DNA from 3 places in the Paenibacillus sp. J22TS3 genome. Region 3 is predicted to be linked to each of the others. Evidence: predicted binding sites of a transcription regulator. Region 3 holds the regulator's gene; each other region holds the start of a gene.
What was found. The regulator LexA, encoded in region 3, represses DNA repair genes until DNA is damaged. The targets are predictions, from matches to a motif close to CGAACATATGTTCG.
Positions count from the first base shown of each region.

Region 1: KJS63_RS06440 (YolD-like family protein) is a predicted target of LexA. The motif match lies at 4,426-4,439, and genes of this name have one in related genera.
Region 2: recA (recombinase RecA) is a predicted target of LexA. The motif match lies at 8,187-8,200, and genes of this name have one in related genera.

Region 1 covers NZ_BOSF01000002.1:110,345-120,835, reverse strand. The annotation lists gene KJS63_RS06465 (bifunctional 2-keto-4-hydroxyglutarate aldolase/2-keto-3-deoxy-6-phosphogluconate aldolase) at 1-265, opposite strand, end outside; gene KJS63_RS06460 (sugar kinase) at 382-1,356, opposite strand; gene kduI (5-dehydro-4-deoxy-D-glucuronate isomerase) at 1,547-2,380, shown strand; gene KJS63_RS06450 (DeoR/GlpR family DNA-binding transcription regulator) at 2,416-3,168, shown strand; gene kduD (2-dehydro-3-deoxy-D-gluconate 5-dehydrogenase KduD) at 3,224-3,976, shown strand; gene KJS63_RS06440 (YolD-like family protein) at 4,050-4,385, opposite strand; gene KJS63_RS06435 (helix-turn-helix domain-containing protein) at 4,609-5,175, shown strand; gene KJS63_RS06430 (CynX/NimT family MFS transporter) at 5,399-6,634, shown strand; gene KJS63_RS06425 (universal stress protein) at 6,637-7,068, shown strand; gene hemY (protoporphyrinogen oxidase) at 7,192-8,616, opposite strand; gene KJS63_RS26140 (radical SAM/SPASM domain-containing protein) at 8,741-9,979, opposite strand; gene KJS63_RS06405 (spore germination protein) at 10,115-10,491, shown strand, end outside.
Region 2 covers NZ_BOSF01000002.1:649,564-660,054, forward strand. The annotation lists gene yfmF (EF-P 5-aminopentanol modification-associated protein YfmF) at 1-309, shown strand, start outside; gene yfmH (EF-P 5-aminopentanol modification-associated protein YfmH) at 313-1,596, shown strand; gene ymfI (elongation factor P 5-aminopentanone reductase) at 1,593-2,360, shown strand; gene KJS63_RS08915 (DUF3243 domain-containing protein) at 2,457-2,711, shown strand; gene KJS63_RS08920 (YmfK family protein) at 2,942-3,709, shown strand; gene KJS63_RS08925 (helix-turn-helix domain-containing protein) at 3,743-4,861, shown strand; gene KJS63_RS08930 (hypothetical protein) at 4,959-5,126, shown strand; gene KJS63_RS08935 (YajQ family cyclic di-GMP-binding protein) at 5,386-5,877, shown strand; gene pgsA (CDP-diacylglycerol--glycerol-3-phosphate 3-phosphatidyltransferase) at 6,109-6,696, shown strand; gene KJS63_RS08945 (competence/damage-inducible protein A) at 6,754-8,022, shown strand; gene recA (recombinase RecA) at 8,288-9,349, shown strand; gene KJS63_RS08955 (regulatory protein RecX) at 9,431-10,273, shown strand.
Region 3 covers NZ_BOSF01000001.1:225,903-236,393, reverse strand. The annotation lists gene hflX (GTPase HflX) at 1-595, shown strand, start outside; gene KJS63_RS01095 (methionine gamma-lyase family protein) at 673-1,926, shown strand; gene KJS63_RS01090 (MerR family transcriptional regulator) at 2,009-2,416, shown strand; gene glnA (type I glutamate--ammonia ligase) at 2,456-3,784, shown strand; gene KJS63_RS01080 (GNAT family N-acetyltransferase) at 4,003-4,455, shown strand; gene KJS63_RS01075 (hypothetical protein) at 4,480-4,950, opposite strand; gene KJS63_RS01070 (DUF4064 domain-containing protein) at 5,257-5,598, shown strand; gene KJS63_RS01065 (hypothetical protein) at 5,875-6,072, shown strand; gene KJS63_RS01060 (YdhK family protein) at 6,287-6,862, shown strand; gene lepB (signal peptidase I) at 7,007-7,561, shown strand; gene lexA (transcriptional repressor LexA) at 7,662-8,288, opposite strand; gene yneA (cell division suppressor protein YneA) at 8,573-8,935, shown strand; gene KJS63_RS01040 (DUF896 domain-containing protein) at 9,045-9,218, shown strand; gene KJS63_RS01035 (hypothetical protein) at 9,353-9,868, shown strand; gene KJS63_RS01030 (HAD family hydrolase) at 9,888-10,491, shown strand, end outside.

The sequences.
Region 1 (10,491 bases), on a different contig from region 3:
CAGCCCGGGCCGTCTCCGGATCAAGCACCGTTCCCGCCCCAATAATCGCCCGATTCCCCTCGTCCTCCGCGTTCCAGCTGTACCTGCGTGCCAGCTCCTCGATGGCCTGCAGCGCGAACGGTACCGTAAGCGTGACTTCGATGACTTTAATTCCCCCAGCGATGGCCTGCCCGGCCATCTCTACGACCTGCTCGGGAGAATTCCCCCGCAGAACAGCAACGACCCCATATCCCGTAATCGCTTGAAGCACTTGAATTTTTTTCATATCCTCTTCCCCTTCTCCACATGTTTACAAACACAATGATTATGTCTTCCATTCGCCCGAGACTCGCAGTCTTATCCTCATTCGATCCGTCTCTCGTCCCGGAATCACAAATATGCTTAGCGCTCCACATGCTCCAAGCCATCCATATACGCCCTGACCTCTTCTTTCAGCGGCAGCCCCTCCCAATCTCCAGTCACTTGAATCACCATGGCTCCGACCAGATTGCCGAGCTTAACCGCATCGGCGGCCGTCTTTCCTTCCAGCAGACCTGACAGAAAGCCCGCACAGAAGCCATCTCCCGCTCCAACCGTATCTGTAACATGATCCACCTTGTAATAAGGGATCGGAGTAATCAGCCCTTCCTCAACGAGCAGAGTCTCATCCTGCCCTCCCTTAATGACGGTGATCGCTGACAGCTCGTTCAGATAACGGAGAATCATCCCCATGGATTCCGTCTGATAGAGCAGCTTCAGCTCATCATAACCAGGCAGGAAGTAATCGACTTTCCTCAGCAGCGGCAGAATAACGCGCCGTGCCTCTTCAGCGCTCCACAATTTAAGCCGGATATTCGGATCGAAGCTGACTTTCACGCCATTCTGCTTGGCTATGTCAACGGCGGCTAGAACCGTGTCCAGACAAGAAGGGCTGAGCGCCATGGAAATGCCGGTCAGGTGGAGGATCGAGGCTTGCTTGATATACTCCTCGTCCAGATGCCCCGGAGTCATCCGGCTTGCCGCCGAGTGCTTACGGTAATAATGCACTGAAGTCCGTCCCCGGATCTGCTCACGCATCATAAATCCTGTTGGCGCATCCACAGCCAATGCAGCGCGGGACACATCTACCCCCTCCCCTTGGATCGCTCTGAGAATTTTTCGTCCGAATGGATCATCCCCAAGCCTGCCGCACCAGCCAACCTTGTGGCCGAGCCTAGATAGGCCGATGGCAACATTGCTCTCCGCCCCGCCGAATGAGGAGTCCAGGACCGCTGAATATTCCAGCCCTTTAGGGCCTTGAGGCATCAAGAGTGCCATTGATTCTCCAAAAGTTACTACCTCCGGGCTTCCTGATAATTTCGAATGAAATGATTCCATCTGCGATTTCTCCTTTGTACAGTACAAAAATTAGAGCGTCAAAGACTGGGACTTCTCCCTCATCCTTTACCACTCTCTCTTTTTGGTTTATATTACTTCCATTTCACTTGAATTACAAACAAAAATAATATAATATGAACACAAATGAACAATAAAGAACAACAAAACACACAGAGGAGATTTTAATATCATGGAAAATCGTTATGCTTCCCACCCCAATGAAGTCAAACAATTCAATACGGAGCGTCTGCGCCAGGAATTCCTGATCGAGAGTCTGTTTGCTCCTGAGCAGTTAAATCTAGTCTATTCGCATGTGGACCGCTTTATCGTTGGTGGCGCTTATCCGATACACCAGCAGGTTGTTCTTGAAGCCGATTCCAAAGAAATTGGAGCGGATTCGTTCTTGGAGCGCCGGGAGATTGGAATTATCAATATAGGGGGACAAGGCATCATCACCGCAGATGGTACCGATTATGTATTAGAGCCGCTGGAGTGCTTGTACATTGGCCTTGGTGTCAAAGAAGTTGTGATGAAAAGTACGGATGCCGCACAGCCTGCTAAGTTCTACTTCAACTCCACACCTGCACACCGCAGCTATCCGATCGCCAAAACCGGGCCGAATGAAGCATTCAATATGCATTTGGGAGACATCGTGAATTCAAATGAACGGACACTGTACCGTTTTATTCATGAGAAAGGCATTCAGAGCTGTCAATTGGTCATGGGCATGACCATGCTGGAGAAGGGGAATATGTGGAACACCATGCCGGCTCACACGCATAACCGCCGCTCTGAAGTATATTTATACTTCAACCTGCCAGAGGATGCTGCTGTGTTCCATATGATGGGTGAGCCACAGGAGACAAGACATATTGTTATGCGCAACGAACAAGCCGTTATTTCACCAAGCTGGTCCATTCATAGCGGAGTAGGTACAAGCAATTATACATTTATCTGGGGAATGGCCGGAGAGAATCAAGTCTTCGAGGATATGGACGGCGTGGCCATGAAAGACTTAAAATAGAAGCTAAAGATTTGATATAGAACGGATGGACAAGAATGAATTCAATTCGACGATTCGAAAAAATCATGGAAGTGCTGCTCAACGAGAAAGAAGTTACCGTCAACGAACTAAGTGAACGCCTGGCTGTCACTGGCAAAACAATTCGTGATGATCTGAGCAAGCTCGAACAGCAGGGGCTGATCCGACGAGTGCATGGAGGAGCGATCCTGGCCCAGAGTGACCAGTTCGGCATCCTCTCTACCCCGGAATCCCAAGTCAAGCATTTGGCCGAGAAGAGCCAGATTGCCGAAAGGGCGATCCGGCACATTGAGCCCAAGGATATCATCGCTCTCGACGGGGGGAGCACGCTGCTGGAGCTTGCCCGCAAGCTCCCCGAGCTTCCGCTGACCGTTATTTCCAATGACGTTCATATTATCAATGAGCTGACACCCAAGGAACACATTCGTCTCGTCGTGCCCGGCGGTTACCGGGTACGTAATATGCTGGTTGGGCCGGAGGCCGTCACCTATATCCGCAATCTCAATATTAACAAGGCTTTCATTTCTTCTACCGGTGTTCATCTGGAGCAGGGACTTTCGGTGTACACAGGGGATCTGATTGATTACAAAAGAGCACTGATCGAGACGGCGGCCCGCTCCTATGCCGTGGTGGACAGCCACAAATTCGGCCAGAGCGCGCTGCGCAGCTTCGCCGCTCTGACCGAGATGACGGCTCTGATTACGGATAACGGACTTTCTCCCGAAGTAATCCAGCAGTACCGCAGCGCCGGGGTAAACCTCGAAGGATAGCAGGCTAAGCCATTGCGCCTTCGGTAATTACAGCCATAATACGGAGGTTACCCTTATGAACATATTTGATCTTAAAGGCCGTACGGCCCTTGTGACAGGCGGTTCCAGCGGGCTTGGGCAGGGCATTGCACTTGGGCTTGCTGAAGCAGGAGCGGATATCATATCTGTCTCCAGAACTTCAAGCCGTGAAACCGTTGAACAAGCCCGCGCTTACGGAGTGCAAGCAGCCGATATTCAGGCCGATCTTAGTGATCACAGCCAGCTGGAAGCAGTATTTCAAGAAGCTCTCGGCCTAAACGGGCATATTGATATTCTTGTTAACAATGCCGGAATTATCCGCAGAACCCCCGCAGCCGAGCACAGCAGACAAGACTGGTTCGATGTCATTAATCTGAATTTGAGCACGGCTCACTTCCTCTCCCAGCTTGCAGGCGGGCATATGATCAGTCGCGGAAGCGGGAAGATTATTAATATCTGTTCCATGCTCTCCTTCCAGGGCGGCATTAACGTTCCAGGTTATACCGCAAGCAAGCACGGGATTGCAGGCTTGACCAAGGCGATGGCCAATGAATGGGCCAGCCGGGGCGTGCAAATCAACGGAATTGCTCCTGGATACATGAGCACAGACAATACCACTGCCATCCGCGAGAATGCAGCCCGGTATGAATCGATTTCGGAGCGGATTCCGGCAGGAAAATGGGGCACGCCCGATGATCTTAAGGGTGCTGCGATCTTCCTGTCCTCCTCCGCCTCCGATTATGTGAACGGGCATATTCTATGTGTGGATGGCGGCTGGCTGACACGTTAGTTCATAAGAATAACAACCAAGCGGCCCCAGGTGCTCTCTTACAGCACCCGGGGCCGCTTGTTTTATGAAGCTATCATGAAGTGGCGGCTCCTACAATGTCCCTGATCTTGATCCATTGCCAGTCCTGACCCAGCTGCAGCTTAATTTCCCGGCTGTGTGTATGGATGGAGGTCACAACTCCCCGCAGCTCCACGTCCTCATATTCGCCCCAGAGCCTTACGGTTACAGCGGTGTGTCCCCGCAGAGACTCACTTAAGGCACGCTCAATCAGCTCCAGCTCCTGGGCATCTATGATCGGCCTTATACGCCGGTTCAGCTCACGCCCTGCCCTGATAATCGCCTCCTTATGCTCCGGCAGCATCATTCTTGAGGATTCCCACAGCCCATTTGCTTCCAGCTTACCTGCCATCTTCCATTCCTCCTTAACAGAATCAGCTCTTTTATATATACGAACATTTGTTTGTATTATATCCGCAATTTCAGAATTAAATCAATGTAAATTCACACCAAAAAACCTCCAAGCAGTACCCGGAAGGTAGGATGATAACCCGCGCGGGTTAAACGATCGTATGGAAAAGAGTCTGAATAAACAATATACTAGCTATAAAGTTATTTGTTGAGGTGAATATCAGATGGATGAAGTCGATGAATCAAAACAAATTGTATTACAAATCGGCGGTGCCTTGAAAAAGTACAGAAAAGAAAAAAATATGAGCTTAGACGACTTAGCGGAATTAACCGGCGTAAGCAAGCTTACTCTAGGAAACATCGAACGTGGCGATACGAATCCAACTTTGGCTATTATATGGAAAATTTCAAAAGGCATATCTTTACCGCTATTAGCTTTGTTCAAAACAGAGGACCCTGTTAGTATGTATCGGGCAGGCGAAGGACTGCGGTTTTCTAACGATCAAAAAAATTGGACCATTGAACCCATCTTTAAAAACGCAAGCAATGACATTGAAATGTGTCGGGCTTACTTACAGCCACATAGCTCGTATCACCCTGAAGGGCATCACGAGAATACAACTGAAATTGCGACAGTCATGACGGGTTCCATTGAAATCCAAGTCAATGGAGAGCTCTACACATTAAATCAATATGATACGATCAGTTTTCGTGCAGATTGTCCTCACTCTTATACCAATCATACGAATAGCGAAGCAGTGCTGCATATATCCTTAAAGTATGGTTTCTAAAAAGTCGAAAGTTCCACACCCTAAATACAACTTCGAATTCCATAACGGGAATTCAGAGTTGTATTTTTGTTTTCAGATAAGTTTTGATGAATTATAAAATACTTCTTGTTAAAATCAGTATACTATAATATACTTTTGTTGTTCGCGCGGATATTATAACATAGTTTTTTCAATCAGTATGTAACAAATATTACGTAACAACTCAGGAAGGAGAAAATGAAGAATGCCGAACAAACAACAAACTAAAGCCGTACCCTCCTCTATAGGGTTGATCATACTCGGCATTATTTTTATTGCAGCCAATTTACGTACTCCCTTAACCTCAGTCGGTCCTTTAGTGAGTCTTATAAGGGATAACGTTCATATTTCAAATACATTAGCAGGCCTGATCACAACGGTACCCTTGCTTGCTTTTGCTCTATTATCGCCTCTAGTACCAAAATTGGGACGAAGGTATGGGGTTGAACGTATCATTTTGATTGCCCTAATCTTCCTGACTATTGGTATAGTAATACGTTCTTTATCTGGCGCAGCTAATCTGTATATTGGGACAGCCATTCTTGGATTCGCAATTGCCGTATGTAATGTATTATTGCCAAGTATAATCAAGAGGGATTTCCCAAATAAAATTGGCTCCATGACAGGTGTTTACTCCATATCAATGAGTTTATGTGGAGCCATCGCATCGGGGATGAGTGTGCCGCTAGCCGTGAACGCAGGGCTAAAATGGCAGGGAGCACTGGGAATATGGGGGATCCTAAGCTTTGTTTCGATCCTCTGTTGGTTGCCCCAATTAAGAAATCAAAAGAAGCAAACAGCCACGACGAGTCAACAGATGGCCGGCAACGATGTGAATGTTTGGCGTTCCCCTCTTGCCTGGCAAGTAACCTTGTTTATGGGTATACAATCTATGGTTTTCTATGTGTTGATCGCATGGTTGCCTGAAATTTTAAAGCAGCAAGGAATTGACTCAAACCAATCAGGGTGGTACCTCTCGATCATGCAGTTAGCTCTGCTTCCATTTACCTTTATTGTGCCTGTTATTGCTGGGCGCATGTCTAACCAACGTTTGTTAGTAGTCATCACAACCATTTTACTTGTGACGGGAACGCTCGGCCTTCTTTATGGAAGCTCCGATTTGATTCTGTTGTGGATCATAATCCTTGGAATTGGTGGAGGCTTCGCCTTTAGTTTGTCCATGATGTTCTTCGGATTACGTACTGAAAATGCGCACCAAGCAGCAGAACTGTCTGGCATGGCACAATCGATCGGATATCTTCTTGCTGCGGTCGGTCCTGCCCTAATAGGATATTTACATGATGTCACAAATAGTTGGAACCTGCCACTTTTCATTCTGCTTGGCGCTTCGGTCTTACTCTTGGTAGTCGGTAAAGGAGCAGCAAGAAACCGTTTTGTAGGCAGCCGAAATAGTTATGAGCTGCCACGGAGAGGAGAATAAATATGTTTGACACAATTATTGTGGCCATTGATAAAGCTGAGATCACGAACAAACTCCTTGATGCAGCCGTTGAAATAGCCCGAAACAAACAAATCCGAGTTACCTTGGTTAATGTCAGTCCGGAATATGTATCGAATGGCATGACATATATACCAGAGAATTTCTTGGAAGAAGTATTAAATGAAATGGAGAAAGCGAGTTTGGAGCTGTTGCAGCAAGCCAAATCTAAATTAGAATCTGCGGGGATTAACGCGGAAACCGTTCATCTTAAGGGAGATCCTGCACATGAAATATTAAATTATGCAAGAGATACCGAGCAGCAGCTTATTATTATTGGAAGCCGTGGGTTAAGGGGCATCAAAGAAATGATGCTTGGAAGTGTCAGTCACAAGGTTTCCCAGCTATCAAGCTGCCCAGTCCTTATTGTACATTAACCCCTTCGGGAACTGCAGAGATGAGGCGTAGTAACTAACGGGGAACGTTATAGTTGAAATATACAGCGGCATTCTAGGATATTTGTGTCCTACAATGCCGCTGTTTTTCAATGAGTTAAGCGCTTAGACAAGCAGCCTGTCCGCCATATGGTCTGCAGCCGCCTTACCGTGCTGGATACAATCTGGAATACCTACACCGTCGTATCCGGAGCCGCAGATCAGCACACCAGGATACCGGCTCTCCAATGCTTCGCGTAAATGTCCTATCCGCTCCTTATGGCCAACCCTATACTGGGGCATGGACTCCGGTAACCGGGATACCACAGCAAGTTCCGGCTTGGCGGTGATGCCCATGATCTCTTTCAGCTCTTCCCTGACCCGGGCCACGGTCTCCCGGTCATCCATGGTGGCCGAAGCTTCGGCTCCCGCCCTGCCGATATAGGCACGCAGCAGAACTTTTCCCTTCGGTGCGGTGTGAAGCCATTTGGATGAAGTCCAGGTGCATGCGGTCATCATTCTCCCCTCAGTCCGGGGAATCACAAAGCCCGATCCCTTCAGATCGTGCTGAAGCTCCTCCGCCCGGTAGCCTAGCGCAACATTTGCAACAGACACATACGGAATGGAATCGAACACGTCCGCAGCCGAGAACGGCTCCAAGAGCCTGCCGCAGGCATATGCGGGCAGGGCCATAACAATCCCGTCTGTCTCACAGACCTCCCCGTTCTCCAGCGTCACCCGGTATCCGTTCTCATAACGCAGTACAGAACGGACTCCGCAGTTCTTAAGGATTGTTGCTCCAGACAGCTCTTCCTCCAGCTTCTCGACCAGAGTCGAGAGCCCGTTCTTGAACGTCAGAAACATGCTTCGTTTCGCAATTTCGGGAAGCTCCTCCGGGCCTGTCTTGGTTGGAGCGGTCCGGCCCGCGATCATGCCCAGAATCAGGCTGCGGTACTTCCGTTCAATATCGTGGAACTGTGGAAAGGTCGCCTGAAGGCTGAGATTCCCCGTATCTCCGGCATAAATACCGGCCAGCAGCGGTTCAACCAGCCGCTCCAGCACCTCCCTGCCAATCCGCCGCTCAATAAAAGCGCCAAGTGCCTCATCGCCCACGGTCTTTCTTCGCGGCAGCAGAAGATCCATGGCGGCTCTTGCCTTACCCGCCAGCGAGATCATGTCCGTCTTGATGAAGGGTCCCACCCGCGTTGGAATGCCAAGAGCCAGGCCGGCGGGCATGGTGTGCAGCTTGCCTCGATGCAGGATATAATTTGTCCGGGCCAAAGGGTTCGTTCCGGTCAGCTCCTCTTCGAGCCCGAGGGACTTGGCCAAATGGAGCGCAGCCACTTTCCGCCCGAGGAAAGAGTCCGGCCCGGTCTCAATCACATATCCGTCCTGGCGGAGCGTCCGGATTCTTCCGCCGAGCCTGTCACTTTGCTCGGCAACCGTAAGCTTGAGCGGGACTCCCTTGTCCTTAAACCGCTCTTTCAAATAATAGGCTGCACTGAGCCCGCTGATCCCCCCGCCGATGATAACAATCCTTTTTGCCTCCATAGCTATCCCCTTATTCAAGCATTTGCTTTTAACTTAGCATAGGTGGAACCGGGCAAATTGTGATAATGATCACAACCCTAATCGCATATCATCTTGGGTATCTAATCCGCACATCATCTTGCAATTAAGTCGTTATATGGAATTCTCCAGGGATATATGCACAATAGGGATCACTCTCCAGATAATCTCCCGTCACTGCGTAAGCTCTGGCCCGGGACCCGCCGCACAGCGCTTTGAACTCACAGGAGCCGCACTTGCCCTTCAGCCGGTTCTTGTCACGCAGCTCTTTCATAACCGGGGAATGACGATAAATTTCGCCCAGGGTCATCTCCCTCACATTCCCGCAGATCACCGGCAGGAATCCACTCGGGTACACCTCCCCGGTATGACTAATGAACACAAATCCATCCCCGTCGTTCACACCTTGAGGCGCCCTCCCGAGCACATCCCTACGCTTTGCGACCGGTATGGCGGCACCGGCATCAGGTGTGCCATCATCCGGTAAGGCTCCCGCTCCAATCTCTGCCCCGATCCCTGCTCCAACCTCTTGCTCCGCTCCGTCACTCATCCTTCTTCCGGCCATCTGGCCCTTGGCAGCTGCCCGGCCTTCCCCAAGTTCCCTCCGCTGCCGGTTCATCTCCTGGACATATACCCGCCGGTAATGGGGAGCTTCCGTTGCTTTGATCCCGTAGGGCATGGACGCTGACAGCACCGCGAGCCATTTCATCACTTCTTCATGCTGCTCCGCCGAAATCATGTCCTTGACCATCCCGCGGCCGGTTGGAACAAGGAAGAACAGGCTCCACAGCACCGCCCCCATTTCCCGGACGATACCTGAGATCGCTTCAAGATCGTGCAGATTATACCTGGATACCGTCGTATTAATCTGAATCGGAAGCTCAAGCTCCCTAAGCCATTTAATCCCTTTCATCGTCATCTCAAAGGAACCCTTCGTCCCGCGGAAATGATCATGAATCGCTGCAGATGAACCGTCCAGGCTGAAGGCCCACCGGGATAGGCCGGCTTCCTTGACCCGCTCGATCGCCTGCCTTGTTACTCTCGGCGTTGCACTCGGTGTCATGGACACAGACAAATGCTTCTCCTCTACAGCATACTTAATCAAGTCATACAGATCAGGACGCATCAATGGATCTCCACCGGTGAACACCAGCAAGGGGTTATCCAGCTCAGCGATCTGATCGATAAGCGCCCTTCCTTCCTCTGTCGTTAACTGTCTGGGATCGGCCGCATACTGGGCTTCTGCCCGGCAGTGTAAACATTTCAGGGCACAAGCTCTTGTAACCTCCCAAATTACAATAAAAGGGGAATCGGCATAGTTCCTCTTCCCAATTAGTTCCCTCAAGCTACAGCTCCTCCTAACTTGGACTTTTTAATTCCAAGCTATCACAAACCCCTTGTTCATCTTGTGACTGCTCTCACTCTGGGTTCCCGAATATAACGGAATATTTTACAAACCTTCCGGGAACAGTACGGATAAATGACTTTGGAAAGCCGGGTGACCTATATGCCTGCCACTGCGCAAACTTCAACCTCATCCTTATCCAGCAATGTTAAATATATAGAAGAAGCGTTGTTTAACACCAACGATCTCAAGCAAAGAACGCTGAGGGGCCCAAATACATCCGGCACTCTTCTCTATCTGGAGTCCCTTGTTGATCCTATGCTTATTGAACGGAATATCATTATACCGTTCAAACATCAGGAGGATAAGGAACTGGACGAGCTGTTTACCACGCTTGAATATGAGCAGCAAACAGATCTATCCAAAGGAGTCGACGGGCTCATTCAGGGAAGCTGTGTATATTTTCAGGAGGGCAAACCGGAATTTTATATCCTTGCTGCGCCTGCCAAATA
Region 2 (10,491 bases), on a different contig from region 3:
GAAATTGCCAATTATGAGAAGGCGCTTGAAATTATTAAAAATCAGCTTGAGGCTATGCGCCAAGGGGAAATCAGTGATTTGGAGCTGAATCAGACGAAAGCGATGATTCGGAATCATATTGTGGAGATGCAGGATTCCGCTTTTGAGATGATCGCTTATGATTTTAACAGGGTCATTTCAGGTAAGGAACGCAGCCCGGAAGAGCTGTTGGCCCAAATAGAGCAGGTTACAGCCAGCGATGTGAAGGAAGCGGCTCAAACGTTCCACTTAAATACGGTATACTTCTTAAAAGGCGAAAAGGAGGAATAGGCTGTGGACAAAATTCATTACGAACAGCTTCAAGAGACACTGTATCACGAAGTCATGGATAACGGACTTCAAGTCTACGTCCTTCCGAAGCCGGGCTTCAAGAAGACCTATGCCACGTTTACAACTAAATACGGCTCTATAGATAATCATTTCCGGGTGGAGGGGCAGGAGGAAATCTCCGTGCCTGATGGAATCGCCCATTTCCTGGAGCACAAAATGTTTGAGGAGCCTGAAGGTGATATTTTTGCCACGTTTGCCTCTCAAGGCGCTTCAGCCAACGCGTTTACCAGCTTCGATCAGACCTCTTATCTGTTCTCGGCTACTGAGAATATCCCGGCTAATCTGGAGACCTTGATTAATTTCGTTCAAAACCCTTATTTCACAGACCAGAATGTGGAGAAGGAAAAAGGAATTATTGGCCAAGAGATCGGGATGTATGCGGATAATCCGGATTGGCGTGTATACTTCGGACTAATCGAGGCGATGTATAAGACGCATCCGGTTCATATTGATATCGCAGGAACGGTGGAGTCGATTGGTACGATTACCAAGGAAACTTTGTACACTTGTTATAACGCCTTTTACCATCCAAGCAATATGCTGCTCTTCATCGTTGGAGGAGTGGAGCCTGAGGAAGTATTTGAGCTGGTAAGAACGAACCAAGCGAAGAAAAACTATCAGCCGCAGGGTGAGATCGATCGCCTGTTTGAGGATGAGCCTGCAGGAGTAAATGAGCGCCGCCGTGTTACCCGGCTCCCGGTATCACTTCCGAAGTGTCTCTTCGGGTTCAAAGAAACCCGCCTAGGGATTACGGGGGAAGAACGAGTCAAGCAGGACCTGACCACCAAGCTGGTGCTGGATCTGCTATTCGGTTCAAGCACGGAGCTGTATCAGAAGCTGTACGATATGGATCTGATCTCAGACAGCTTCGGCCACGAGTATAACAGCGATCCGAACTATGCCTTCTCCGCTATAGGAGGAGATACCCGTGATCCGGATGAATTGCTCCGCGTGGTGACTGAGGAGATCAATACATTGATGGAAGCCGGATTTAAGGCAGAGAATTTTGAAAGGGCCCGCAAGAAGAAGATCGGCGGTTATTTGCGGATGATGAATTCTCCGGAGAATATTGCCCATGAGTTTACCCGCTATCGGCTGCGGGGTGGGGACTTTTTTAACGTGCTTCCGCTTTATGAGTCGATCACGCTTGAAGATGTCAATCAGCGCCTGAGAGATCACATTAATTGGGATCAGCTGGCGGTGTCGCTTGTGGTGAGTCCGGAATGATTTTGGAAGCTGGGAGAGAGAAGAGCATCAAGAATATGACCGTATTAATTACGGGAGCAAGTCGGGGAATTGGCGCGGCCATTGCTGAACGATTTGCCATGGAAGGATTAAGTGTGATTATCCACTATGGCAAGTCCCATGAGAAAGCGAATGAAACCGCCCGCAAATGTTTGGCACATGGAGTAAAGGTACTTACCCTTAGTGCTGACTTAAGATCGAAGGATGATATCCTGCGGATGAAAGAGAAGCTGGATGACCATGGTCTATACCCGGATATTCTGGTCAATAATGCAGGAATTGCCGGGTATGGCATGCTGGAGGACTTAACGGAAGAGCAGTGGGACGAAATGATGAACGTGAATTTAAAAGGTGTTTTTCTGTGTACACAGACATTTATGCCTTTTATGATTCGGCAGCGGTTTGGAAGAATTATTAATGTATCCTCAATTTGGGGGATGTCGGGAGCGTCCTGTGAGGTTGCTTATTCTGCGGCCAAAGGTGGCGTGAATGCATTCACCAAGGCGCTGGCCAAAGAGTTGGCCCCTTCGATGGTTACCGTGAACGCTGTAGCTCCGGGTGCGGTCCGCACGGATATGATGAACAGCTTTGAGGAATCTGAGATCCGCCGGCTGGAGGAAGAGATTCCGGCCGGCCGGCTTGCTGACCCAGATGAGGTTGCCTCGCTGGTGTATTTCTTGGCTCTTCCCGAATCAAGCTATATTACAGGACAGATTATCAGCCCTAACGGGGGCTGGATTACATAATCATATCCAGCCGCCGCATTGCATAATTAGGTTCCAAGAATCACATATTACAACTGTTGATCTTAAATCTTAACGCAGTGCGAAGGAGGATTTATCATGTCAACAGTGCTGAGCAATTTCGATTCATGGAAGAAGTTCCTTGGTGACAGGGTGAAACATGCGGAAAGAGCAGGTCTAAGTGAGGACAGCATTTCCAACTTGGCCTATGAAATCGGCGGATTTCTTGAAGAGAAGGTCGATCCTCAGAATGCGTCCAACCGGGCTCTCAAAGAGATCTGGGATGTTGGTAATGAGGAAGAGCGCAGAACCATTGCCCGATTGATGGTGAAGCTTGCCAAGAAATACTCGTAGTTCAGCATTGGAAAAGCTCCCATTTGGGGGCTTTTCTGCCATATACTGAGCTGCACTTGCCTTTCAATTTTATTTTATATATCATTAACAAGTATATGTGTTCAATCCAAGATGGTTAGGAAATGAGCCATCGTTTTTGGCTGTTTTTAGCGATTGATGTAGAGATGGCAGGATTTGAATTAGGTTTTGTCGAAATATGCAGCAGTATGGATAGGGAGAGGTGAAGCCGGTTGAAACAAACTCAATGGTACATGGAGTACAAAATACATAGAAATCGGCCGGGACTTTTGGGGGATATTGCATCCATGTTCGGTATGCTTGGAGTAAATATCCTGACGATTAACGGGGTAGAAGGACAGACCCGCGGTATGTTGTTGGAATGTGAGGATGACGAGAAGATTGCGCTTCTGGGCCAGATGCTTGCGAAGGTAGAGAGTATCACGGTGCTAGCTTTGCGTAGTCCAAGGCTTGTGGATATTTTGGCTGTGAGACACGGCCGTTATATAGATAGGGACAGCGACGACCGTAAAACCTTCAGGTTTACCCGCGATGAGCTTGGGTTGCTTGTTGACTTTTTGGGTGAATTATTTAAGAGGGATGGACATCAGGTTATTGGCCTGAGGGGTATGCCCCGAGTGGGCAAGACGGAGTCGATTATCGCTGGCAGTGTGTGTTCGATGAAAAGATGGACATTTGTCTCGTCAACCCTGCTGAGGCAGACGGTTCGAAGCCAGTTGTCTGAGGACGAGAACAATCCTAACAACGTGTTTATTATCGATGGGATCATCAGCACGATCCGGTCCAACGAGAAGCATTACCAGCTGCTTGAGGATATCATGTCCATGCCTTCCACGAAGGTTATTGAACATCCGGATATTTTCATTAAAGAATCCAAGTACGAATACAGTGATTTTGACATTATTATTGAACTTCGAAACAATCCGGAAGAGGAAATCGTGTATGATACGTTCACCACACTCTATTCGGTTGATGAATAACAGCTTGATCAAATATTTACAGGAGGTGATGGCATGTCGGATCTGGGCCAGCAATTGAAGGAGGCCAGACTTCAAAAAGGTTTGTCGCTGGACGATGTTCAGGAAATGACAAAAATCAGGAAGAGATATCTCGAAGCCATCGAGGCTGGAGATTATAAGGTTCTTCCAGGAAGCTTTTATGTGCGTGCTTTTATTAAGACTTATGCGGAAACAGTTGGTGTGGATGCCGATGGGCTGCTAGAAGAACACCGCAAGGATGTGCCGGTAACTGAGCCGGAACCAACTATGGAACCGGTGATTCAGAAGAGAAGAAGCAGTCATGCGGCAAATGAGCGGAATTCGAAATGGCTGTCAACGACACTGATGTGGTCTTTTGCGGCGATTATCGTGATTGTAATTTACATTGTAATATCAAGTAATTACAGCTCGAAGGATAACAAAACCCCGGACCCAACACCGGTGACGACGAATACGAAGACCCCTAACAACACTACACCACCTAAGACAGAGACGACTACACCACCGGCTCAGGGTGGTAATCAGAATACGGGACAAGGCCAGACCGGAACCAATAACCAAGGTCAGACCGGGGCTAACCAAGGCCAGAATAATTCAGGTACTGGAACAGGCGACGGGACAAATGGAGGCCAGACGGGTACTGGAACGGACACCACAGGTACGGGAGCCGTAACAGTAACGCCTGACGGCAAGAAGGGCAGCACGACTGTGTTCAAGGTTGCAAATACCGGGAATACACCGGTTAAAGTGGAAATCAAAGCTTCCGGTAAAAGCTGGATGGATATCCGCAAAGGAACTTCCCGCGGGGAGAAGCTTTATTATAAGAGTATTGAGGATGGAGAAGTGCAGACCTTTGATCTGGGACCGGAAGGGCTCTACATCAAGTCGGGTAACTCGAATAATACGGTCATCACTGTCGGTGGCCAAGTAGTCACAGACGGGAAGAACACGACCAGAATTCAATTAAAACTCGATAATGGTACAGGGGATCAAGGTTCGGGCGATGGAAGTACCCAAACATCCAACTCCACAACCGATGGCTCCACAACAGATGATTCCACAAACAGCACGAATAACGGCACTGGAGGAACTGGGACAGGTTCCGGTACAGAGAGCGGGACAAATACTCAATAATTTAGCCGCGCATAACGGTGCTGGCGGACGGATACCCTAAACCTAAGGTTGGCCGTACACAGCATCTTATATCGGTACAAGAGGGTGTCCCCTTCAAATGACTATTAGCTGGATTATCACAGGTCTTGGTATCATCCTCACTTTGCTTGGGTATTACTTAACACCTGATGCGTGGGGGTACGGGCTGTCAGGCTTCGGCCTTGCCCTTGTACTATGCGGAGCGTTTGATCTACTTCGCGGGATATCTAGGCAGCAGAAATATTAATCAGACAGGCGTCCTTCACGGCTTAAGCCGGGGGACGCCTGTTTGTTTTTATAAGGTAGCCGATGAATCGCAAAAAATACGACCTTAGGGGAAACGGTTGGACTTCAAATCCAGTTTTTGTTTTAGATGAACGAGCAAAGCCTCGGGGGAAGACCACGAGTGAAACGCAAGAAAAACAACCTTAAGAGTATCGGTTGGACTTCAAATCCAGTTTTTCTTATAATATTAAAACATAAGAGTAAGAAGGAGTTGTGATTAAATGAGTAATGAGAGTTCTTTTGATATCGTATCCAAGGTGGATATGGCAGAACTGACCAATGCGCTGCAGCAGACAGAGCGGGAAATCGAGACCCGGTTTGACTTCAAGAACAGCAAGAGCTCCGTAACCGTGGAGAAGGATGTCCTTGTAGTAGTATCCGACGATGAATATAAGCTGGCGTCGGTTATCGATATTTTGCAGACCAAAATGATCAAACGTGGCCTGCCAATCAAAAACCTGGAATATGGCAAGGTGGAGCCGGCTTCACTAGGTACTGTTCGTCAACGGATTACCCTGAAATCCGGAATAGACCAGGATAATGCGAAGAAAATCAATGTGCTGATCCGTGACTCCAAACTGAAAGTGAAGAGCCAGATCCAGGGAGATCAAATTCGTGTAACGGGCAAAAGCCGTGATGACCTTCAAAGTGTTATCCAAATGCTTCGGAAGGCAGACCTGCCATTGGACCTTCAATTTACAAATCTGAAATAAAGTATGAGGTCTCTTGATATGCTGCTTTTGCATATTTATGAGGCCCTGCTTCATTTTGACAGGGTATAGACCGTATATTATACTTGTAGGGATTAAATCGGGAACGGCATCAGATCATTGGGGGTACAAAATGACAGATAGATACGGTTGTACTGTGCAAAGAATTGTTGAAGGGAACTTTGTTCATTTTTTTACATATTCAATCGATGATATGCCAGGGGAGGGTGTCCAATGAATTTGCCCAACCGGATTACGTTGGCCCGTATATTTATGATACCGATCATGCTGGTCTTCCTGCTTGTGGACTTCGATTGGTGGTCCTACCCGTTAACATGGGGCTCTTACACGCTTCCACTAAATCATCTCATTGGAGCGTTGTTGTTTATTATCGCTGCAAGTACCGATGGAATCGACGGTTATCTTGCCCGCAAGAACAATATGGTGACCAATTTGGGGAAGCTTTTGGACCCTCTGGCAGACAAGCTGCTTGTGGCGGCAGTATTGGTTTCATTGGTGGCAATAGGCAAATGTGATGCCTGGATTGCGGTAGTTATAATCAGCAGGGAATTTGCGGTTACCGGGCTTCGGGAAGTGGCGCTTCTTGAAGGTTCTGTTATTGCCGCCAGCAAGTGGGGTAAATTAAAAACGATAACCCAAATCATTGCGATTTCAGCGCTGATGCTTAATAACTTTCCGTTTGCGTGGGTATCTTTCCCGTTTGATGAGATTGCGATTTGGATTGCAGCCTTGATTACGATCTATTCGGGAATCGATTATTTTATTAAGAACAAGAAAATCCTATCTTTCTCCAAAGTCTAAACCAATTCAGAAGCGGATATTTGTGTGCCCTTCTTATGAAGGAGTTGTGACGTTCAAATGAAAGCAGAAATTATTGCTGTAGGAACAGAACTGCTGCTCGGCCAAATTGTAAATACCAATGCCCGGTATTTGTCGGCGGAGCTTGCCGCATTAGGAATCGATGTGTACTTTCAGACGGTTGTCGGTGATAATCAGGGTCGTCTCCAGCAGGCAATCCGAATTGCCGAGGAACGTGCGGATCTGATTATTTTCTCCGGCGGGATCGGACCGACCCAGGACGACCTGACCAAGGATGCCTTGGCGGCAAGTCTTGGACGCGGGCTGCATATTGACCGTCAGGCTATGGATCATGTTGACCGTTTCTTTAAGGACAGAGACCGTCCAATGACAGAGAATAACCGCCGTCAGGCGCTCGCTATCGATGGGGGAACCCCGCTTCCCAATGAGACAGGCCTTGCTGTCGGAAATGCGGTCTCACAGGCCGGGAAACATTACATTGTCCTGCCGGGCCCTCCCAAAGAGCTGATCCCTATGTTCGAACAGCAGGCCAAGCCGTGGATTCTGAGCCATGTGCTTACGGACGAGACCCCGATTTATTCTAAAATGCTGAAGTTCGCCGGTATCGGGGAATCGGCCCTTGAGACACAGCTGCTGGATTTGATTGAAGCCCAAGGCGATCTGACGATTGCTCCTTACGCCAAGGAGAGCGAAGTGACCATACGCCTCTCTACCAAGGCTTCGCTTGAAAGTGAAGCGCTGGACAAATTGGATGACATGGAAAAGATCATAGAGCAGCGCTTGCCCGAATTCCTGTACGCCAACCGGGACGTGCCTATCGAGCAGGTCATCGTTGAAATGATGACGGAGATGAATCTGACCGTTAGCGCAGCCGAGAGCTGCACAGGGGGGCTTCTTATGGAAGCGATCACCTCGATTCCCGGGAGCGCAGCCGTATTCTTTGGCGGAATTGTCTGTTATTCCAATGAAATGAAGAAGAAGCTGCTGAATGTGCCGGCTGAGCTGCTCGAAGGTGAGAACGCGCCGGGGGCAGTGAGCAAAGAAACCGCAGAAGTGCTTGCCGAGCAGGTACGGATCATTACCGATACGGATTTCGGTCTTTCGGTTACCGGGGTTGCCGGTCCTGCTTATTCGGAACGCAAGCCTGTGGGACTGGTGTATATCGGCATCTCGGAACGGAATGGAGCGACGAGATCCATTGAACTAAACCTTAAAGGAAATCGAGATACGATCCGTTTAAGATCAGCCAAATCCGTGCTGTATCACCTGTGGCGCCGTTTGAAAGAATTGAACGCCCAGGCTGATTAAGCCCAAGAAACAGGGCCTGCCCTTTTCTTGCAGACGAAGTCATTCTAAGTTATAATCTAAATACGGAAGAACCGTGGCGAACGAATAGCGATTGCTGCGGTTCTTTTTTGTTGTTTGTTTGAGAAGTGCGGCATCAGGGAGAGAGGTGTCCATTTCAAAAAAAACGAATGTATGTTCTAAAAAATGCTTGGCAAACGCTTCTAAACACGATACAATTATATATGTAAAGCTTTCCTGTATTTATCATTTTGAAGGATGTGAGCTAATGTCAGATCGTCGTGCAGCGTTAGATATGGCGCTTCGTCAAATAGAAAAGCAATTCGGTAAAGGATCTATCATGAAACTTGGGGAATCTACTCATATGCAGGTGGAAATTGTTCCCAGTGGTTCATTGGCTTTGGATATAGCACTTGGCACTGGAGGACTTCCTCGGGGCCGGATTATTGAAGTATACGGACCGGAATCTTCCGGTAAGACAACGGTTGCCCTTCATGCGATCGCAGAGGTGCAGAAGACCGGTGGACAAGCTGCATTCATTGATGCGGAGCATGCCCTTGATCCATCTTATGCCGGCAAGCTGGGCGTTAATATCGATGAATTGCTTCTGTCCCAGCCTGATACAGGCGAGCAGGCGCTGGAAATTGCCGAGGCTCTGGTACGCAGTGGCGCGGTTGATATTATTGTTATTGACTCCGTTGCCGCGTTGGTTCCTAAGGCGGAGATCGAAGGCGAGATGGGGGATTCCCACGTAGGGCTTCAAGCAAGATTGATGTCCCAGGCGCTGCGGAAGCTCTCGGGTGCAATCAGCAAATCCAAGACGATTGCGATCTTTATCAACCAGCTTCGTGAGAAGGTGGGCGTAATGTTCGGAAATCCGGAGACCACTCCTGGTGGACGCGCTCTGAAATTCTATTCCACGGTTCGTCTTGATGTGCGCCGTATTGAAACGATCAAGATGGGCAATGACATGGTAGGTAACCGTACAAGAATCAAGGTCGTTAAGAACAAGGTGGCCCCTCCATTCAAGCAAGCGGAGATTGATATCATGTATGGTGAAGGGATTTCCAAGGAAGGAAGTCTTATCGATATCGGTGTCGAACAAGATATTGTTGATAAGAGTGGTGCTTGGTATTCCTTCTCAGGTGAACGTCTTGGACAAGGCCGCGAGAATGCCAAGCAGTTCTTGAAAGAACATCCGGAAGTAGCGGATGTCATTGAGAATAAAATTCGTGAGGCCAGCAATTTGACGAATGTGGTGCCTGTGGCTTCAGCAAGTGAACTTGAGGAAGATAGCAAGGAAGAACTTGCACTGTTTGCAGACGAATAAATCATATAAATAACGGCGCTCTGATCGAAGGTATCTACCGGAGACAGGGCGTCTTCTATTTAATTTCGGGGAGACAGACTTATGGATGAGCGATTCAAGACAAGAGAGTGCGGCCAACAATCTCCGGTCAGCCGGAAATCAGAGCCTTCGCTTACCGAGCGGGGGATTTACGATATTTCAGAATACCTTCCTGATAGTCCGGAGGATACTGTTGAGGAGGAGAAGAGGGACGGTCTTGCTGATTTTCCTGAAGACGAGGCTCTGAGCATTACCTCTGTTGAAAGTTTGAAGAAGCAGAAGTACCGTTATCTTATCCGGTTTGGCCCGCATGATCTTGAGGTTCATGAAGATGTCATGATTAAGTATAGAATGATTAAAGGGAACTCCTTTACCAAATATGATCTGCTGGAAATTATAGCCGCCGATGAGAAGCAGCAGGCTTATGTGGAGGCCCTGAACTACCTAAGCCGCAAGCCCCGGACAAGCAAGGAGATTTCGGTTAGGCTTAAGGAGAAAGGCCGGGAAGAAGGCATTATACAAGAAACGGTTGCACGGCTAGAGAAAGAGGGGCTGATTAATGATGCCCTATACGCACAGGAATGGGCTGCTCAGCGTGTTCGGAACCGGGGCAAGGGTAAGATGTGGGTCAGGCAGGAACTTCGTCAGAAAGGGGTTTCCAAGCCTCTCATAGAGGAAGCTCTCGGGGGTGTTCCTGAAGAGGAGGAATACGATAGCGCCTTGGCGATGGGTGCCAAGAAGTGGCGGCAGACCAGTGGGGAAGTCATGGATCGGAAGCGGAAGACGGGTGCTTATCTAATGAGAAGGGGCTTCTCGGGAGCACTTGTTTCCAGGGTACTGCGCTCATTGATACAGGATCAGGCGGATTCGGAGGAAGAAGAGGCCGATTTGGACAGGCTCGATTGACTCTACAGATAGTCAAAAGCCTGTCATATGCTTGACAATTTCTTTCACCAAATAATAAAATGAACATGAATCTGTAAGCATAGAGTCCCTTTTTCCTTCCAAAGAATGTGACTTCTATATGAGGATTCTAGTTACCAATTAGGATGGTATACTGCCTGACAGGTTCTGTGGGTTTTCCACAGAATTCAACATGAGCAGCTTTCTGAAATTGGCATGTG
Region 3 (10,491 bases):
ATACATTGAGAATCAACTGTTCGCAACCTTGGACCCAACTTCCCGGGCGATGGAACTGCCTAGCGGGAAAGAGGTGGTCATCACGGATACGGTCGGGTTTATTCAGAATCTGCCGCATGACCTGGTCGCATCTTTCCGGGCAACTCTGGAGGAAGCCAATGAGGCGAATTTGATTTTGCACGTGGTAGACGCTTCGGCTGAAACCCGGGATGAGCAGATGAAGGTTGTTGACCGCATACTGGATGAACTGGGAGCAAGCAGTACACCCCAGGTGATTTTGTATAATAAAAAGGACCTTTGTACACCTGAACAGCTTCAGCTGCTTCCATCGGACGAGAATCATTTGAAGATCAGCGCTTATGATGAACACGATCTGCAGATGGTTAGACAGGTAATTCAAGATCGGCTGACCGGGGATACCGTGACCTTCCGGATTCCGGCTGCCCGCGGTGATTTAAGCTCTGTTATATACCGAGTGGGAGAGGTTCTGAATCAGGACTTCGAGGATGAGGATTTGTTGTTCGAGGTGAGGCTGAATCAAGCCGACTATGAGAAGAACAGTTATTTGTTGAAGGAATATGAAGTACACGCTTAAAGAAAATGACAGCGGTATGGGATGGACATTAGTCCATCCCATATGTGTGAGCAGATTAAGAACGAGGGGATACTAGTATGGCAGTTTTTTCGCAGCAAGTAAGACATTGGATGGAAGAGGCAGAAGCAAAGATCGACTCCCGCCTCAAGCAGGTTGACAAGATCGTAGATGCGAATCAATGGAAAGTTATTGAAGCCTTTCAGAAACATCAGGTAAGTGACTTTCATTTTGCCGGTTCTACAGGCTATGCTTATAATGACCGGGGACGTGAAGTGTTGGACCTGGTATATGCGGATGTGTTCGGCGCTGAGGCAGCGCTCGTAAGGCCGCATTTTGCTTCGGGAACACATACGATTGCAACGGCTTTGTTTGGTGTGCTTAGACCGGGAGATGAACTGTTGTACATAACCGGCCGCCCATACGACACACTCCATAAAGTGATCGGGAAGCCGGGTGACGGGACGGGCTCACTACAGGATTATGGAATTCGATATCAAGAAGCTGCCCTACTGGAGAGCGGAAAAGTTAATTGGGATGAAGTTACCCGGCTCATCACTCCAGCTACCAAAGTCATTGGGATTCAGCGCTCCCGCGGCTATGATTGGCGTGAGTCCTTCAGTATAAGCGAGATTGCTCAAATGATACAGCAGGTTAAAGAAATCAAGCCGGATGTTATCGTGTTCGTGGATAACTGTTACGGTGAATTTACGGAAGAGAAGGAGCCCACTGAGGTGGGCGCCGATCTGATAGCAGGCTCGCTGATTAAGAATCCCGGCGGAGGACTTGCCGAGACTGGCGGATACATATGCGGCAAAGCCAAGTACGTCGAACTTGCGGCTTATAGACTAACCGCACCTGGAATCGGCGGTGAGGTAGGGGCCATGCTTGGTACGACAAGAGGGATTTATCAAGGCCTGTTCCTCGCTCCAACCATTGTCGGACAAGCCGTAAAGGGCAGTGTTCTGGCAGCAGCGGTGTTTGAGTTAGCCGGATTTGTGAGCAAGCCTGCATGGCATGAACCCCGGACAGACTTGATTCAAGCGATTTCTTTTACTTCTCCTGAGCATTTGATTGCTTTTGTGCAGGGGATTCAACGTGCCGCCGCCGTGGATGGGCATGTTGTTCCTGAGCCATGGGACATGCCTGGATACGAACATCCTGTCATTATGGCCGCAGGCACTTTCATTCAAGGGGGAAGTCTGGAGCTGTCTGCGGATGCTCCTATCCGTGAGCCGTATATTGCCTATATGCAGGGAGGGCTTACCTACTCCCATGTGAAGTATGGAATACTCACGGCCCTGCAAAATATGATTAACCGCAATTTACTGTAAGATTATCTAACATATGCTTGACAGTGTTAGGGTATGTAACATAGAATGGGATTATGATTAATTAACTGGAAGGTTGAGAGCGATGGGTGATGAAATTCGTAGAAATATGGCCTTGTTTCCAATTGGCATCGTAATGAAGCTTACTGATTTGTCTGCCCGTCAAATCCGCTATTACGAGCAGCACCAGCTGATCGTGCCGGCGAGAACTTCAGGTAATCAGCGTTTGTTCTCTTTTAACGACGTTGAGCGCTTGCTGGAGATCAAAGCTCTGATTGACAAAGGTGTTAACATCGCAGGCATCAAGCAGGTTATGAATCCGGTGAACAAAGAATCCCAGGAAGCGACTGTAATTACGAATGACACCGAAGAGAAACGAAAGGTTCTGACGGACTCGCAGCTCTATCGTATGCTCAAGCAGGAACTCGTTACAGGCAAGAGACCAGGTCAAGTTTCATTGATTCAAGGTGAATTATCCAGATTTTTTAAGTAAGAGTAAACATCACTATTTATGACAAAGGGAGAGGGTATCGTGAGTTACACTAAAGAGGATATTCTTCGCATTGCCAAGGAAGAGAACGTACGCTTTATTCGTCTGCAATTCACTGATTTGCTGGGTACAATCAAGAACGTTGAAATTCCTGTAAGTCAGCTGGAGAAGGCTCTGGACAACAAAATGATGTTTGATGGTTCCTCCATTGAGGGTTATGTCCGCATCGAAGAATCTGATATGTATCTGTATCCGGATCTTGAGACATGGGTCATCTTCCCATGGGTAACAGAAGATCGTGTAGCCCGTCTGATCTGTGATGTCTACATGCCGGATGGCACTCCATTTGCAGGGGACCCGCGCGGTATCCTCAAGCGCAACCTGGAAGAGGCGAAAAAGCTGGGTTATACATCCATGAATGTAGGTCCGGAACCTGAGTTCTTCCTGTTTAAGACCGATGAGAAGGGTAATCCTACAATGGAACTGAACGACCAAGGTGGATACTTTGACCTTGCTCCGACAGACCTTGGTGAGAACTGCCGTCGTGAAATCGTACTTACTCTTGAAGAGATGGGCTTTGAAATTGAAGCTTCCCACCATGAGGTAGCTCCAGGACAGCACGAAATCGACTTTAAATATGCGGACGCAGTTAAAGCGGCCGATCAAATCCAAACATTCAAGCTGGTAGTTAAGACTATTGCCCGCCAGCACGGATTGCATGCAACATTTATGCCTAAACCATTGTTCGGTGTGAACGGTTCCGGTATGCACTGTCACCAATCCTTGTTCAAAGGAAACGTGAACTCGTTCTATGAAGAAAGCGACACATTGGGACTTAGCCAGACTGCCCGTCACTATATGGCCGGTATCCTGAAGCATGCTCGTGCGTTTGCGGCAATTACTAACCCAACCGTAAACTCTTATAAGCGTCTTGTTCCTGGTTACGAGGCTCCTTGCTATGTAGCTTGGTCTTCAAGTAACCGGAGTCCGATGATCCGTATCCCAGCTTCCCGTGGTCTTGGAACTCGTGTTGAGGTTCGTAACCCGGACCCGGCTGCTAACCCTTACCTGGCATTGGCAGTGATGTTGAGAGCAGGTCTTGACGGGATCAAGAACGAGATTCCTCTCGTTGATCCAATTGACCGCAACATCTATGTAATGTCTGAGGAAGAGCGTGTGGAAGAAGGCATTCCAAGCCTGCCGTCGGATCTGAAAGAAGCTCTAGGCGAGCTGATCCGCAGCGAGGTTATTACCGAAGCTCTGGGCGACCATGCTTTGTCTCACTTCTACGAGCTGAAGGAAATCGAGTGGGATATGTTCCGCACTCAAGTTCACCAATGGGAACGCGATCAATACATCACCCTGTATTAATAGGTGAAACCCTTGGCGCTGTAAGCGTCGGGGGTTTTTCTTTTTGGGGGCGTTATGAGAGGTGGGGTATCATGTCACCATTTTCTTCTCGAATGTAAGCAGGATAGTACAAAAATTTCGCGAATACTCTGCATATGGAATTAATTACGAAGGTTCGTGAATACCTGACTTTACTGTAATTACCCCTACCGATAGAAGATTAGAAAGAAGGCGATTTTGTGGGAGTTTTATTGAAGGACATAGACGAAACAAACTGGCAGGAATGCATTTTTTTGACAACTGATCCTGAAGAAAATCATTACCTTGTAGAAAAATATGTAGCTTCAAATGCAGTTTCGATTGCACAGTCAAAGATAGAAAAGGGATGGGTAACAAAAGCAATTTATAGTGAAAATATAATGGTAGGATTTACAATGTATGGGTATTCAGAGCAGGATAATTGTTTTGAATTATGTCGTATTATGATTGATCATAAATTTCAACATCAAGGCTACGGTAGAAAGGCACTAAGTTTAATCATTAAAGAGATGAGTAAGAACAAGGAATGCTCAGAAATATATGTATCGTTTGATCCAGAAAACCATGCTGCACAAAAGCTATACGAAGAATTTGGTTTTAAAAATACAGGTAAAATCGTAGAAGAGGAAATTATTTATTGCATGGAATTATAGGATAAGGCAACTCTACAGTTTATCTTAAAGGTTTTCAGAAGAGGCTGAAAGTTTACCCCTATATACCACCACTGCAGTGATACCATCTTTTGGACTTAATTTGATTACAGTATTGCTAGTTTCCCAGTTCCAAGAGAAAATAGTACCGTACTTTTCAACCTTGCCGCCATCGCCATATTTTTTGTTTAAAGCTGATTTGATGGAATCTATGAACTGCTGTCTTAATGTTTCATTTTCAGCGTCATAGACATACGTTCCGCTTTCTAATCTATTGTTTTTAAATTGATAAGTAAGCCTTACATGATACTCCCCTAAGGTTATTTTATATTTAAGAAAGTCAGAGGTCTTACTAACGTAATTATTCTGCTCTTTTGCCTCAGCTTTAATTACCTCATCCATGCTCATTCCCCATTTAACACTCCTGAAGTCGCTTGAGCCTGATGAACAACTAACCAAGAACAATAAGACGATAAAGCTAAAAACAAATTTTCTCACTTAGAATCCCCCGCTTATTTAGATTGCATTCTCTTGAGTATTCTTCTTACCTTAGATTGTGAATTAGATTATCTAACCTACATCTTCCGTTATAACTAAAATAATCAAAATATGCTATGAAATATTTGGTAGTTGTCGATAGAGATAACAAGGATGGAAGGTTTTATGTATTTAAAAGATAACGGTTCATTTCTAATTTGTTAGGTAATTAGTCTTTGATATTTTGAGTATTGTATGGTTAAATTTACCTAAATATGATATTATATACCCATATATGAGTGTGATATTGTTATAGGGGGAAATTTAATGTTTGCAATGGGTTTAATAGCTGGTATTTTTGGGATTATAGCGTCTGTTCTTGCTATGATGGTAGGAGGAATGGACGCAGCTTTTTCCAGTACGGGAACTTCGCAAATTACGGGTCTAGGCATTTCTGCTCTGTTATTTAGTATTTTGGGGATTGTGGGAGCTGCTATGACAAAGACTAAACCCAAAGTTGCTGGTTGGTTAATGCTAATTAGCGGGATTGCAGGTTTTATCAGTATTTTTATGTTCTACATCCTTTCCGCTGTATTATTTGTAGTTGGTGGGTTTATGGGGATTCTCTCCAAGAAAGTACCTCAATCAGGACAGAACGTATCTGCATAAATCATAAATCTTAAGTTGAAGGGCCTCGGGTATTTACCGGGGCCTTTTTTATTTGGATATTTAATATTGCCAAGGCCTTTAGTGGATAAAGACCTCTACAAGTTCAGGTATAACATGCCGGAGGACTCACAAAGCCGGTTGGTGTCTTTGAATTAATTTAAATCTTTACTTTATAGCGATAATATTAAATATTTACCATGAAATATTTGGCAAATATACCGAAATATAAATAGAGACTTATTTACATACATAGATAAATGTAATTGGAGGGAGTTTATGTACCTGGATGAATTAAAAATTGCTTGCAGCATGAAACAAATGGTTAGTTTAAAGACGAGGGATGGTAAAGTCAGAATAGGCCTGCCATGTGAGTTAAGGTCAAAGGATGGGATCAAGTTTCACGGGGAAGGCGAAGTTGTTTCTATTCCATTTAATGAAATTACTCATGTGATGAGGCTAATTAATTTTAGATGAGAAAAGGTTTTGTCGGCTGTATACGCCGGCAAAGCTTTTTTTAATTCCGCTTTTATTTAACCTCCCCGCTTCTTAATATGGCTATATTAAGCAAATATTTGGAATAATTTTTCACGTACTCAGAAAAACGTTCGAAATCCCTGTAGTTATAAATATACCCCATATGGGTATATTGTGAATGAGTGAAGAAATAAACTACAGAGGTGTTGAGGAAATGAAAAAGACTTCGGTACTGCTTGGAGCAGCATTCATGCTGGCGCTAAGCGGATGTGACCATTCGGTAGATCAAGAGAAGACAAGCATCAGCACACAAGCAGAAGAACAGCAGCAGGCAACAAAGATGGATCATTCTGAAATGAGCCATTCAAGCTCAGGTGAGCTGCCGCCAGGAATGCAAGAAGCTAAGCATACTGCTTTTAAACCAGGCAGCCAAGCTGTAGTCACCGCGGATCATATGAAAGGGATGAAGGGGGCTGTAGCCACTATTGTGGGTGCCTATGATACAACAGTCTACGAGGTGACTTATACACCGACCAACGGCGGAGAGAAAGTGAAGAACCACAGATGGGTGGTACAGCAAGAAATCGCGGACGCTGGAGATAAGGCTTTTAAACCAGGGGAGAAGGTGACGATATTGGCGGATCATATGCCGGGTATGAAGGGAGCCTCCGGCACCATTGATTCGGGTGAGAAGACCGTTGTCTATATGATCGATTATACGCCCACTACGGGCGGAGACGAAGTCAAAAACCATAAATGGGTGACAGAAAGCGAATTAGAGGCTAAATGAAACCAGCAGCTGTTTTGAGGACCGCAATTTGCGGTCTTTCTTTTGTTTAATTAATGTGCTGCTCATGAAACAGAGAAACATTTGAACTGGTAAATTATTTGATGATATACTTCTTTTAACAAATCATAGGAGGCTAAGCGAGGCATGAAAGTTATAAAATTTATAGTGAGCTACATACCTGCGATTGCGATTGCATTTGTTTTGACTTTATTCATTGGTATTTTTGTATTTCAACCTTATAAAGTCGAGGGGCATTCCATGGAGCCCACATTGCAGGACAAACAGAGAGTTTATGCCTCCAAGCTGGCTAGAACATTCTCCCATATGCCGGCTTATGGAGACATCGTGGTCATCGATAGCCGTATCAACCGGGAGCGCAGCTTTATGGATAGTGTCCGGGAGCACCCGTTGATTCAGCTCATTTCAGGTGAGACAGACGAACATATTTTTTATATTAAGAGAGTTATAGGTAAGTCTGGAGATGTAATTGAAATTAAAAATCAGCAAGTATACCGGAACGGAACTGCACTGGATGAGCCTTATATTAAGGAGAAAATGAATCCAGCACCAGATCAGAAATGGGTGGTTCCTGATAATTCGATCTTTGTTCTTGGTGATAACCGGAACAATAGCAGTGACAGTAGGGAGCTTGGCCCTATCCCATTTGACCATATCATGGGGATCGAGGAGATTAAATAGTGCGTCGTCTACAGAGGCGCACCGCAGAGAATAACAGCATATGCAGCGAGAAGAAGAGGATGCCAACTAGGCATCCTCTTCTTAAATTTACCGGCCAATATTAATGAATGTCTCTGAATAGACCAACGACCTTACCGAGAATAGTTACATGCTTCAAACGGAGCGGCTCATATGTCGGGTTCTCCGGCTGGAGGCGAATGTGATCACGCTCTTTATAAAATGTCTTGACCGTAGCTTCATCATCCTCAGTCATAGCCACCACAATATCTCCGTTATCCGCAGTCTGCTGCTGCCGGACGATAACAAAATCTCCGTTATGAATACCAGCTTCAATCATACTGTCACCAACAACCGATAACATGAAGACTTCCTTGTCCCCAACATAGTGGCTAGGCAGAGGGAAATAATCTTCAATATTCTCAGTGGCTGTAATAGGAACACCCGCGGTTACCTTACCTACCACAGGAACACGGGCAACCGTGTGAGCGAACAGATTGTAATTCTCCGAATCTTCCTGGCCAAGCAATTCAATAGCTCGAGGTTTGGTAGGGTCACGACGGATGAACCCTTTCTTCTCAAGCCTGTCCAAGTGACCGTGGACTGTGGAGCTGGAAGCAAGACCTACAGCTTCTCCAATCTCCCGGACGGAAGGCGGATAACCTTTCATGCGGACTTCGTTTCTTATAAATTCAAGTATCGCCTGTTGACGGCTGGAAACCTTCGACATATGTTATCAACCCCATTTAGTAACGTTTGGAAAAATTATAACATAGAACCTCCGTTCGTACAAACGTTAGTTCTAAATTTATTGTGGAATATTCAGGATAAATGGAAAGGAGCGTTACGAAATGGGTCTAATGATGCCAATATATAGAGATGATCCATTTAAATAGGATAAAAATGTCATCACCCAAATGTGCGAACAATTGTTCTAAAAAACTATTGAACGAAACAAATGTTCGTGTTATATTGAATTTAGTAAACAAGAACAAACGTTTGGAGTGATTGATTATGTTAAGATATTCTACATACCAAAGTATTTATGAATCAGTACCGGCGCAGCCTGTTAAACATAAAATGAAGATGCATCTATTTATCCCAAACTCTATTTTCCGCATTGTTCTATTAGTATGTATGATTGCTGTAACCTGTACAGGAATGATCACAGCTTTTGCTTCCTCTAGTGATCGTCCCACCCCTGCCGAACTAGAGCAGGTTGTTGTTCAGCCGGGCGATTCTCTTTGGAGTATTGCCTCCTCTAATAAGAGTGAAGGTGAAGATATACGCGATTTCATTCATGCTATAATTCAGGAGAACAACCTGCCATCGAGTGAGATCCAAGCGGGCGATGTGCTTGTGCTTCCTATCCGTTAATATATTTGTTGTTATAAAGAGCTTTTCGAGGACTCCGCGATCCTTGACAAGCTCTTTTTCACATGTCAAAGTAAGAGTTAATGCCTGAAGTGAAGGAGGAGTATTGGATATGGACATCGACCAATTGGTACAGCGCATTAATGAGCTTGCGCGTAAACATAAAGAGTCAGGATTAACTGAGGAAGAGACTCTCGAAAGAGCAGAACTTCGGGAGATCTACCTGGGTAATATACGCAAAAATTTCCGTCAGCAGCTGGACTCCATAGAGATTGTAGATAACTAACCAGTCCGGCTCTGCCGGATATACATAGCTGACATCAGAAATTCACATTGCGGATAAGATTCCGTTTATTATGTTGGAATATAATTAAAAACATATAGATGATCATGCTCATACCAGAGGGGGAAAGCAGCCACATGGCACGTTCGTTTGAGAAGCAGGTAGAAAAGAACAGGCAGAAAATTTTGATGCAGCAAAAGAAACAGGGAGTACAGCCCGGCAAGCTTGGGGTCAAAGGAGAAGGGGATACTTTTAAAGGACGTAATATTATTCTTCCGGTCGTCTTAATTCTGTTCGGGGGGATGTATGGTTCCCTAGGCTTTATTGGGAAAAATACAGAAATTAATTCATTCCTCTATTGGATTACTATCGGGCTGTACATCATGCTCGGGGTTGTTGTTTTCATCCGTAAACCCTATCTGCGAGTCGGGCAAAAGGCGCTGTATACGTCCAAGTTTAACAGAGACCGCATGCTGTCTGCAGAGAGCATTCAGAAAATTGTCCTCTCGCAAGGAATGGTTAGCATTGTGCCAAAAGGGAACGGACAGAAGTGGAACTTCTCGCGTTCACGCAACCGTTTTGATACAGCGGCTATGGGCGAGCGCTTGAAGGAATTCGGCAAGACCAACAATGTTACAGTAGAGAATCATTAGAAAAGGGGAATCGGGCGAAATGTCGATAAAGGCTGTTTGCTTTGATCTGGATGATACACTCTTGTGGGACGACCGCAGTATTAAGGAAGCTTTTGAGTCTACTTGCCAGAAAGCTGCCGAAGTTGCAGGTGTTAAGCCAGAACGTCTTGAAGAAGCTGTCCGTAAGGAAGCAAGAGCGTTGTATGAATCTTATGAGACTTTTCCTTTTACCAAAATGATTGGGATCAACCCCTTTGAGGGGTTATGGGGAAACTTCACGGCTGGGGAGCAGCCGGAATTTCGCGCGATGGAGAAGCTGGCTCCTATCTACCGCAAAGAATCCTGGAGACGGGGGCTGCTCGCCGTTGGCGTAGATAATGAGGAGCTCGCTGGCGAGCTTGCCGAACAGTTCGGGGCAGAGCGCCGCAATCGCCCACATGTCTACGAGGAGACCTTTCAAATTCTTGATGAACTGAAGGGTGAGGTCAAGCTGCTGCTGCTGACCAACGGTTGTCCGGCTCTCCAGCAGGAGAAGCTGGACGGGGTACCGAAACTGGCACCATACTTCGATGAAATTATTATTTCCGGGTCCTTTGGCAAGGGCAAGCCGGATCCCAGCATATTCGAACATGCGCTCAGCCTGC